Linked DNA regions of Aureimonas sp. SA4125. The protein of the gene in region 1 binds, or shares a complex with, the protein of each later gene. Links are inferred from orthologs where the notes say so. Each region holds a gene or a part of one and is shown on either strand. Other genes may lie near its edges.

Evidence for each region.
Region 2: the proteins of metK (region 1) and groL are in contact, whole or in part, in a cryo-EM structure (PDB 8P4O), measured with the Escherichia coli proteins. The link is inferred for Aureimonas sp. SA4125 from one-to-one orthologs.

What each region holds. Positions count from the first base shown.
Region 1 is NZ_AP025032.1:4,887,886-4,892,284, reverse strand. What follows is about bases 28-2,923. They hold metK (methionine adenosyltransferase), read right to left. Parts: upstream 2,132-2,923; coding sequence 923-2,131; downstream 28-922. Other genes in these bases: Sa4125_RS23115 (helix-turn-helix domain-containing protein), read right to left, coding at 2,379-2,807; Sa4125_RS23125 (tRNA (guanosine(46)-N(7))-methyltransferase TrmB), read right to left, coding at 163-867. Also shown: lnt (apolipoprotein N-acyltransferase), read right to left, coding at 2,949-4,399. UniProt on the Escherichia coli protein: Catalyzes the formation of S-adenosylmethionine (AdoMet) from methionine and ATP.
Region 2 is NZ_AP025032.1:364,245-368,554, forward strand. The notes cover bases 997-3,924. They hold groL (chaperonin GroEL), read right to left. Parts: upstream 3,326-3,924; coding sequence 1,667-3,325; downstream 997-1,666. Other genes in these bases: Sa4125_RS01775 (sulfite exporter TauE/SafE family protein), read right to left, coding at 997-1,465; groES (co-chaperone GroES), read right to left, coding at 3,450-3,746. In the rest of the region: Sa4125_RS01765 ((2Fe-2S)-binding protein), read right to left, coding at 1-151; Sa4125_RS01770 (CsbD family protein), read right to left, coding at 396-575; more of Sa4125_RS01775, read right to left, coding at 698-996; Sa4125_RS01790 (TadE/TadG family type IV pilus assembly protein), read left to right, coding at 4,082-4,310.

The sequences.
Region 1 (4,399 bases):
CTGCCGCACAGGGTCATGGCGAAACGAAGGATCGTTTCGTCTCGTCGATGCCGCGCGCGGAACCGGACCCCGGTAACAAAAAAGAGCGGGACCGGCAGGACCCACTCTCACGACTGCATCGCTGAGAATTTGAATGCGATATAGGCCAATTTGGCCGCGGCATCAACCCGCCGCGTGCGGCAGGCGGCGAAAGACGAGATAGCGCGGCTGCCGGCCCTCGCGCAGCGCCTTCGCTTCGTAGCGCGTTCCCGGCCAGCCCTCATAGGGAATAAGGCGGTCCGCGGGCGATGGCGCCAGCTCGTCAAACGCGGCGTGCGCCGCGCAGTGCTTCAGCGTCCAGGCGACGTAGGAATCGATATCGGAGGCGAAACGAAACAGGGAACCGGGGGCGAGAACGCGGGCGAAGCGATCGAGATTGGCCGCGCTGACGAAGCGGCGCTTCCAGTGTCGCGGTTTTGGCCAGGGATCGGGATACAGGAGATCTATGCCGCCGAGCGAGCCGTCCGGCAACCAGTCGAGAAGGAGGGTGGCATCGTCGGAAAACAGCCGGATCCGGTCGGAGGGCTCAGCCTCCAGTGCCGCCAGCATCTTGGCCATGCCGTTGACGAAGGGTTCGGCGCCGAGGAAGCCGGAGCGAGGGTGGCGGCCCAGCATCGACAGGAGATGCTCCCCGCCGCCGAAGCCGATCTCCAGGCGGACCGCGTCGATGGGGCCGGGGAAAAGCTGCCGGATGTCGGCAGGCGCCGGCTGCGCCAGATCGAGGGAAAGTTGCGGCAGCAACGTCCTGAGCGTCGATGCCTGACCCGGACGCAACGTCTTGCCGTGGAGCCTCCCATAGAAGGCCTCGCGGAGCCGCGCCGGGCGCAAGGCTTCGGATGGCGCTGCCGCGTCGGCCAAAGCCGGCCGCGGCAGGCCCTGTTCGTCAACCGGCAAGGGCGGCCTTGAGCTTCGGCGCGAGGTCCGTCTTCTCCCAGGAGAAGGAGCCGTCACGGCCGGGCTTGCGGCCGAAATGGCCGTAGGCGGCGCTCTGCGCGTAGATCGGCTTGGACAGCTCCAGGTGTTCGCGGATGCCGCGCGGGGTCAGGCTCATGACCTGGCGCAGCGCCATCTCGAGCTTGTCCTCGTCGACCGTGCCGGTTCCATGCAGGTCGACATAGACCGACAGCGGCTCGGCGACGCCGATGGCATAGGACAACTGGATCGTGCAGCGGTCGGCATAACCGGCAGCGACGACGTTCTTGGCGAGATAGCGCGCGGCATAGGCCGCCGAACGATCGACCTTGGTCGGGTCCTTGCCGGAGAAGGCACCGCCGCCGTGGGGCGCCGCACCGCCGTAGGTGTCGACGATGATCTTGCGGCCGGTCAGGCCGGCATCGCCGTCCGGGCCGCCGATGACGAACTTGCCGGTCGGGTTGACGTGCCAGGCGCAGTCCTCGGCGATGCTGATCCCGGAGAGCTGCTCGCGGATGAAGGGCTCGACGATGGCGCGCACGTCGGCGGAGGAAAGCTCCTCGTCGAGATGCTGGGTCGACAGGACGATCGAGACCACCTCGGTCGGCACGCCCTTCTCGTAGCGCACGGTCACCTGGCTCTTGGCGTCGGGGCCGAGCTTGCCGGCGTCACCCTCGCCAGCCTTGCGGGCGCCGGCAAGGCGCTCGAGGATCTTGTGGGCGTAGTAGATGGGGGCCGGCATCAGGTCGGCAGTCTCGCGGCAGGCGTAGCCGAACATGATGCCCTGATCGCCCGCGCCCTCGTCCTTGTTGCCGGAGGCGTCGACGCCCTGAGCGATGTCAGCAGACTGGGCATGAAGAAGGACGTCGATCTTGGCGTTCTTCCAGTGAAAACCATCCTGCTCGTAGCCGATCGCCTTGACGGCCTTGCGGGCGGCCGCCTTGACCTTCGAGCGCATGGCCTTCTCGCTCATCGAGCAGCGGACTTCACCGGCGATGACGATCCGGTTCGTCGTCGCCAGGGTCTCGCAAGCAACCCGCACCAGGGTGGGATCCATTCCCGCCTTCTTAGCTTCCTTGAAGAACAGGTCGACGATCTCGTCCGAAATCCGGTCGCAGACCTTATCGGGATGTCCTTCCGAGACGCTTTCGCTCGTGAAAAGATATGCGTCGCGTGCCATGTTTGTCCCCAGTCTACGGGCCGCAGGCCGCCTCTTGCAGCCGCTGGAAGCCCAGTGCATCTCGTCTATAGGGTGGATTCAGTCATCTGTCGGGTGAATTCAGTCAAACGATGCCGCGCACAGGTCGCCCGCCCCTGGACAACACCGTGTCGGCGGCCGGGTTTGCAGGCGGAATACTCTTACGTCAAGCGAAAACGGCAAGGGTCGACCGCAAAACCGGCGTTCGATGCCGTTACGGGCCGGGTGTCTAGCTCGTGACCTCACCGTCAGCGCTGTCGCCGAGCGACCGAACCAGATCGATGATCCGACGCCGCACCTTCGGATCGCTGATCTTCACGAAAGCGCGGTTCAACTGCAGGCCCTCCGCCGTCGACAGGAAATCGACGACGTAATCGGGGCCCGAAGGCTCGCCGAGCCCGCCTGCTCCGTCCGTCAGCGCGCCGGGAACATCCTCGAAGAAAAACGAGACGGGGACATTCAGGACCTCGGTGATCCGCTGCAGGCGACTGGCGCCGATGCGGTTGGAGCCCTTCTCATACTTCTGGATCTGCTGGAAGGTGATGCCCAGAGCCTCGCCGAGTTTTTCCTGGCTCATGCCGAGCATGGTCCGGCGAAGGCGCACCCTCGAACCGACATGGGTATCGACGGGGTTGGGCTTTTTCTTGTTTTCGGTCATCGTTCAACCTTCGCCTTCCACAACGCCCGTTTTCCGCCTCCGGGCAATGGCCGGCCTCCCCTGGCCCCAGCAGGTGCAATATGGAAATTTTGCAACAGCAACATCCGTGTGCTCGTTATGCTTTGCGACAACACGCGTCAATCAATCCCGCCGGGCATTTTTTACGGAAAGCCAGCATAGCAGGAGTGAACTCATCGCGATCAAAATCCAATACGGAAGGTTTCCAACTCGTGAAAAGACTGTGAACGGTGCCACTACCGGCAGCTTTACTTCAAGCGTCCCCGCCGAACCGAGCGCCAATCCATCGATCGTCCGGCCATAGGCGTCCGTGACGACGGAGACCCCGGTATTGGCACTGCGCACCAGCGGGAGCCCGAGCGCGACGGCGGTCAGTCCTGACTGGCGCAGATGCTGATAGGGCCCGGGGGTGTTTCCATACCATGCGTCATTGGTGACATTGACGATGAAACCGGGTCGCTTCGCTGCGGAGCGATCGATCTCGTCCTGGAAAATGATCTCGTAGCAGATGAGCGGCAGGAAGGCGGGAATACCGGCCAGCATTACCGGCGAGCGGTCCGCACCCGCGGAAAACCCGCCGGGCAGGGAGGCGAGTTGGCGCAAGCCGAGACCCTCCAGAAAGCTCTGGAAGGGCAGGTATTCGCCGAAGGGAACAAGATGGGTCTTGTCCCGGGCATCGACGATGACACCTTCCTCGTCGATGACATAGACTGAATTATAATAGCGCGGCGCAGCGTCGTCGCGCCGCTCCGCCCGGGCGGCACCGGCGATCAGCGTCTCCCCCGGCTGCAGGGCCGTCGCCAGGCGGGCGATCGCGTCCGGCCTCTCCGTCAGGAGGAACGGCACCGAGGATTCCGGCCAGATGATCAGCGTCTTCGCCGCCAGCGGCGTCTCCGGACGGGTCTCGGTCAGTTGCACGAGCCGCGCGAAGTTGCGGTCGGCTTCGGCGGCGTCCCACTTCTCGGTCTGCGCGATGTTGGGCTGCACGACCCGCACGGCCACCCCGGCATCGGTCGGATTTTCGGCGGTTGCCAGGCGGTAGGCGCCGAAGCCCGCATGCGCAACAGCCAAAAGCGCCGCGAGGACAAGGGCGGGCGCGCGATCGCGCGGCGCCACCCAGAGCGCCGGCGCGGCGAAGACGAAGACGGCGGCAAGCGTCATGCCATGCAGGCCGACCACGGAGACCGACTGCATCAGCAGCGGAACGGGCGCGGCCATGACGCCGATCTCGTTCCAGGGAAAGCCGGTGAAGAGCATGCCCCTCAGGATTTCGACGAGGGAAAAGCTGACGGCGAGCGCGAGAATCCGCCACGGCCCGTCGACCCAGAAGGCTCGCGCCAGGGCGGCGGCAAGCCCGTAGTAGACGGCGAGGATCGCGGGCAAAACCAGAACGGCGAGGGGGATGGCCCAGAGGAAGGCATTGCCGTCGTTGAGCATGGCCGCACCGAGCCACCACAGGCCGGCGACGAAATAGCCGAAGCCGAAGGACCAGCCGATGCGGAAGGCAGGCGCGAGACGGCGAAGCGCGCCGGCCGCCGGATTGCCCGCCGCTCCGTCGAGCATCCAGACAAGAA
Region 2 (4,310 bases), 4.5 Mb from region 1 along the record:
CGAGATGCACCGTGCAGGCGCCGCACTGGGCGACGCCGCATCCGTATTTGGTGCCGGTGAGCTTTTCGAAGTCGCGGATGACCCAGAGAAGCGGCGTATCGGGATCGCCGTCGAAGGTCTTTTCCTGGCCGTTGAGCATGAAGGTGATCACGGCATTCTCCTTGATAGGCAGCCGCGATGGGGCGTGCGAACGCGCCGGGCGACCGGATTTGATATGGTTCTAATCTGCCAGAGGAAGGGGCGAAGTGATAGGCAGGAGACCCTGCAATCTCACTGCAAAGGCCCCGCAGAGCGGTGCGCCGCTCTTCCGAAAAACGTCCCAACCCACGGAAAAAAAATAAAAAAAGGCCGCCCCAAAAAGGGGGCGGCCTTCCTACCGATCGGTAAAAAATATGTTAGGAGAGCGTGTCTTTGACCGCGTCCTTGACCTTGCCGTAGTTCTTTTCGGCCTTGCCTTCCGTCTTGTCGACGGTGCCTTCGGCCTCGAGGCGCTCGTTGCCGACTGCCTTGCCGGCAGTCTCCTTGATCGCGCCGCCAGCCTGCTTCGCGCCACCGGAGATCGTGTGCTTGTCCATGGTCTTAGCCTTTCAACATTGCCGCTTGCCGAATTCGCGCGGCCTGTCTGAAGAACGGCGCGCCGGCCCGAGGGTTCCGCCGGCAACGGCCGATGGTTGAGGCGATGGGCTTTGCTTGCCGCTCAGATCAGTTGCCAAATCTGGCTCAGCGCCAGGACGCAGATCAAAAGACCCACGAGGCGCAGAAGCCAGTTCTGCGGGATGATTCGTATCGCGTAGCCGGCAAACGGCGCGACCACCACGCCACCGCAGACGAGACCGGCCACGGCCATGGCGTTGGTCATCAGGTCTGGAGCGTCCTCCCAGTGTCCGGTCACCAGCGCCAAGGCGAAGGACAGCGAGACCGAGAGGGTCACCAGGAACTCGGCCGCATTGACCGATCCGATGACGTAGCGCGGCTGTCCCCCGGCGCCGAGAAGCCCGGATGTGACGATCGGCCCCCATCCGCCACCGCCGATGGCGTCGAACAGTCCCCCGACGAGCGCGAGAGGTGGCACCACTCTGGCGGGAACGGGTTTTTGGGGAACCTGGCGGAACGAGCGTGACAGGAGATAGGCGCCCATGACCGCCAGATAGGCCGCGACGTAGGGCTTCACCACGTCGCCGTCGAGGCCGGTCAGAACATAGGCTCCCAGGGCGCCTCCCAGAACGCCGAAAGGCACAAGCCGCCAGAACAGCTTCCAGTCGATGTTCTTGTGCCAGATATGGGCGCCGCCCGATGCCGCGGTCGTGAACAGTTCGGCTGCGTGGACGGAGGCGGAGGCCTGGGCCGGAAGCACGCCGAAGCTGAGGAGAACGGTCGAGGAGATGACGCCGTAGGCCATGCCGAGAGCGCCGTCGACAAGCTGCGCCAGCGCCCCGACGAAGAAGAAGATCATGAAATCGTGCATCTGGAACCCGCCTGAGAAAGATCACTCAGCCTATCCAAGCAACCGTCCGCGGACAGGCGGTGCGTTCCAAATTTACGGGCGTATCGAGCCGAAACAACCAAGTTCTCTGCGGCCGGTGCGAAAACACAAAAAAGGGCCCGGCATGACTGCCGGACCCCCTGTCGCGATGTGAGCCAATTGGGCCCAGGAAGCTCTCGCTTCTTAGAAGTCCATGCCGCCCATGCCGCCCATGCCGCCGCCCATTCCGCCGCCCATGCCGCCGCCGCCGCCGGCGCTCTCGCGCTTGGGAGCTTCGGAAATCATGGCTTCGGTGGTGACGAGGAGGCCGGCAACCGAGGCCGCATCCTGCAGGGCCGAACGGACGACCTTGACCGGATCGACGATGCCCATCTGGATCATGTCGCCGTATTCGCCGGTCGCGGCGTTGTAGCCGAAGGTGACCGAGGAGTTGTCGAGGATCTTGCCGACGACGATCGAGCCTTCTTCACCGGCATTGGTGACGATCTGGCGAAGCGGAGCCTGGAGGGCGCGGCGCACGATGGTGATGCCGGCTTCCTGGTCCTGGTTGGCGCCCGTGATGGTCAGGGCGTTGGAAGCGCGCAGGAGAGCGACGCCGCCGCCAGCCACGATGCCTTCTTCGACGGCCGCACGGGTCGCGTTGAGGGCGTCGTCGACGCGGTCCTTCTTTTCCTTGACTTCGACTTCCGTCGCGCCGCCGACGCGGATGACCGCGACGCCACCGGCGAGCTTGGCCAGACGCTCCTGCAGCTTCTCGCGGTCGTAGTCCGAGGTGGTCTCCTCGATCTGCTGCTTGATCTGGCCGACACGGGCCTGGATCTGCGCGCTCTCGCCGGCACCGTCGACGATGGTGGTGTTCTCCTTGGTGATGGAGACCTTCTTGGCGCGGCCGAGCATGTCGAGCGTGACGGTCTCGAGCTTGATGCCGAGATCTTCCGAGATCACCTGGCCACCGGTCAGGGTCGCGATGTCTTCCAGCATGGCCTTGCGGCGATCACCGAAGCCCGGCGCCTTGACGGCGGCGATCTTCAGGCCGCCCCGCAGCTTGTTGACGACGAGCGTGGCCAGGGCCTCGCCTTCGACGTCTTCCGAGATGATGAGAAGCGGCTTGCCCGACTGGACGACCTGCTCGAGCACCGGAAGCATCGCCTGGAGGTTCGAAAGCTTCTTCTCGTGCAGGAGGATGTAGGGGTCCTCGAGCTCGGCGACCATCTTCTCGGGGTTGGTCACGAAGTAGGGCGAGAGGTAGCCGCGGTCGAACTGCATGCCTTCGACGACTTCGAGCTCGGTCTCGGCGGTCTTGGCTTCCTCGACGGTGATGACACCCTCGTTGCCGACCTTCTGCATCGCCGAGGCGATCATCTCGCCGATTTCCTTCTCGCCATTGGCCGAGATGGTGCCGACCTGGGCGACTTCATCCGAGGTCTCGATCTTGCGGGCCGAGGCCTGCAGGGCTTCGACGACCTTGATGACGGCCATGTCGATGCCGCGCTTGACGTCCATCGGGTTCATGCCGGCGGCGACGGCCTTGCCGCCTTCGCGGACGATCGCCTGGGCCAGAACGGTCGCGGTCGTGGTGCCGTCACCGGCCTTGTCGTTGGTCTTCGAGGCCACTTCGCGCACCATCTGGGCGCCCATGTTCTCGAACTTGTCCTCGAGCTCGATCTCCTTGGCGACGGTGACGCCGTCCTTGGTGATGCGCGGTGCGCCGAACGACTTGTCGATGACGACGTTGCGGCCCTTGGGGCCGAGCGTCACCTTGACGGCGTCGGCGAGGATGTCGACGCCGCGCAGCATGCGTTCGCGGGCGTCACGGCCGAATTTTACTTCCTTGGCAGCCATTTGAATGTCTCCTCGATGCGCTCGAAACGAGCCGCATCGTGTTGAATTGAGGGGGAATGAGAGTTTGGACGCCCCGCGGGACAGGTCGCCCCGTCACCGGACCGGGGGTCCGACAGTCGACTGATCAGCCGACGACGCCCATGATGTCGGATTCCTTCATGATCAGAAGGTCTTCGCCGTTGAGCTTGACCTCGGTGCCCGACCACTTGCCGAACAGGATGCGATCGCCGGCCTTGACGTCCAGCGGCTGGATCTTGCCCTGCTCGTCGCGAGCGCCAGCGCCGACGGCGATGATCTCGCCTTCCTGCGGCTTCTCCTTGGCCGTATCCGGGATGATGATCCCGCCGGCCGTCTTGGTCTCGGACTCCACGCGACGCACGACGACCCGATCGTGGAGAGGACGGAAGTTCACAGTTGCCATAGTCGTTGGCCCTTCAGCTGTAGAGGACAACCGGCGCTCTTTCGGGCTGCCGGTTCGGATTGTTGGCACTCGCCTTGGCTGAGTGCTAGCGGCCCTGAAATAGGGGCCAGGCCCCATGCTTGTCAAGGTCGATCGCGGGGGTTCTCCCGCAATCCACCGGTCCGACGACGCTCCGGGGAAGCCTGCGCATGCACCCAGCGCGTTGAAATTTTTGCCAAATGGCGCCGACCCGTCGAAGTCGATCGATCCGGGAAACGCCGTCTTAACGCACGCTGGAGCTAAGGTGTTGGCGTCGTGGAAGGCAGTCTGCCGATCCATAATATCGGTGGTTTGTCATGAAGATACGGGAGTCGCTGAAGCGCTTCAGGCGCGGCGAAAAAGGCAACTTCGCAGTGCTGGGCGCTCTGGTCGCCGTTCCGCTGGTTCTGGCCATGGGCGGCGCCGTGGATCTCAGCATGATGTATTCGAACCGGGTACAGGTTCAAAATGCCGCCGACGCGGCAGCCCTTGCTGCGGCCAAGCAGTATTCCGTCGATCCAGATCCGGCGAATCTCGCGCTCTACG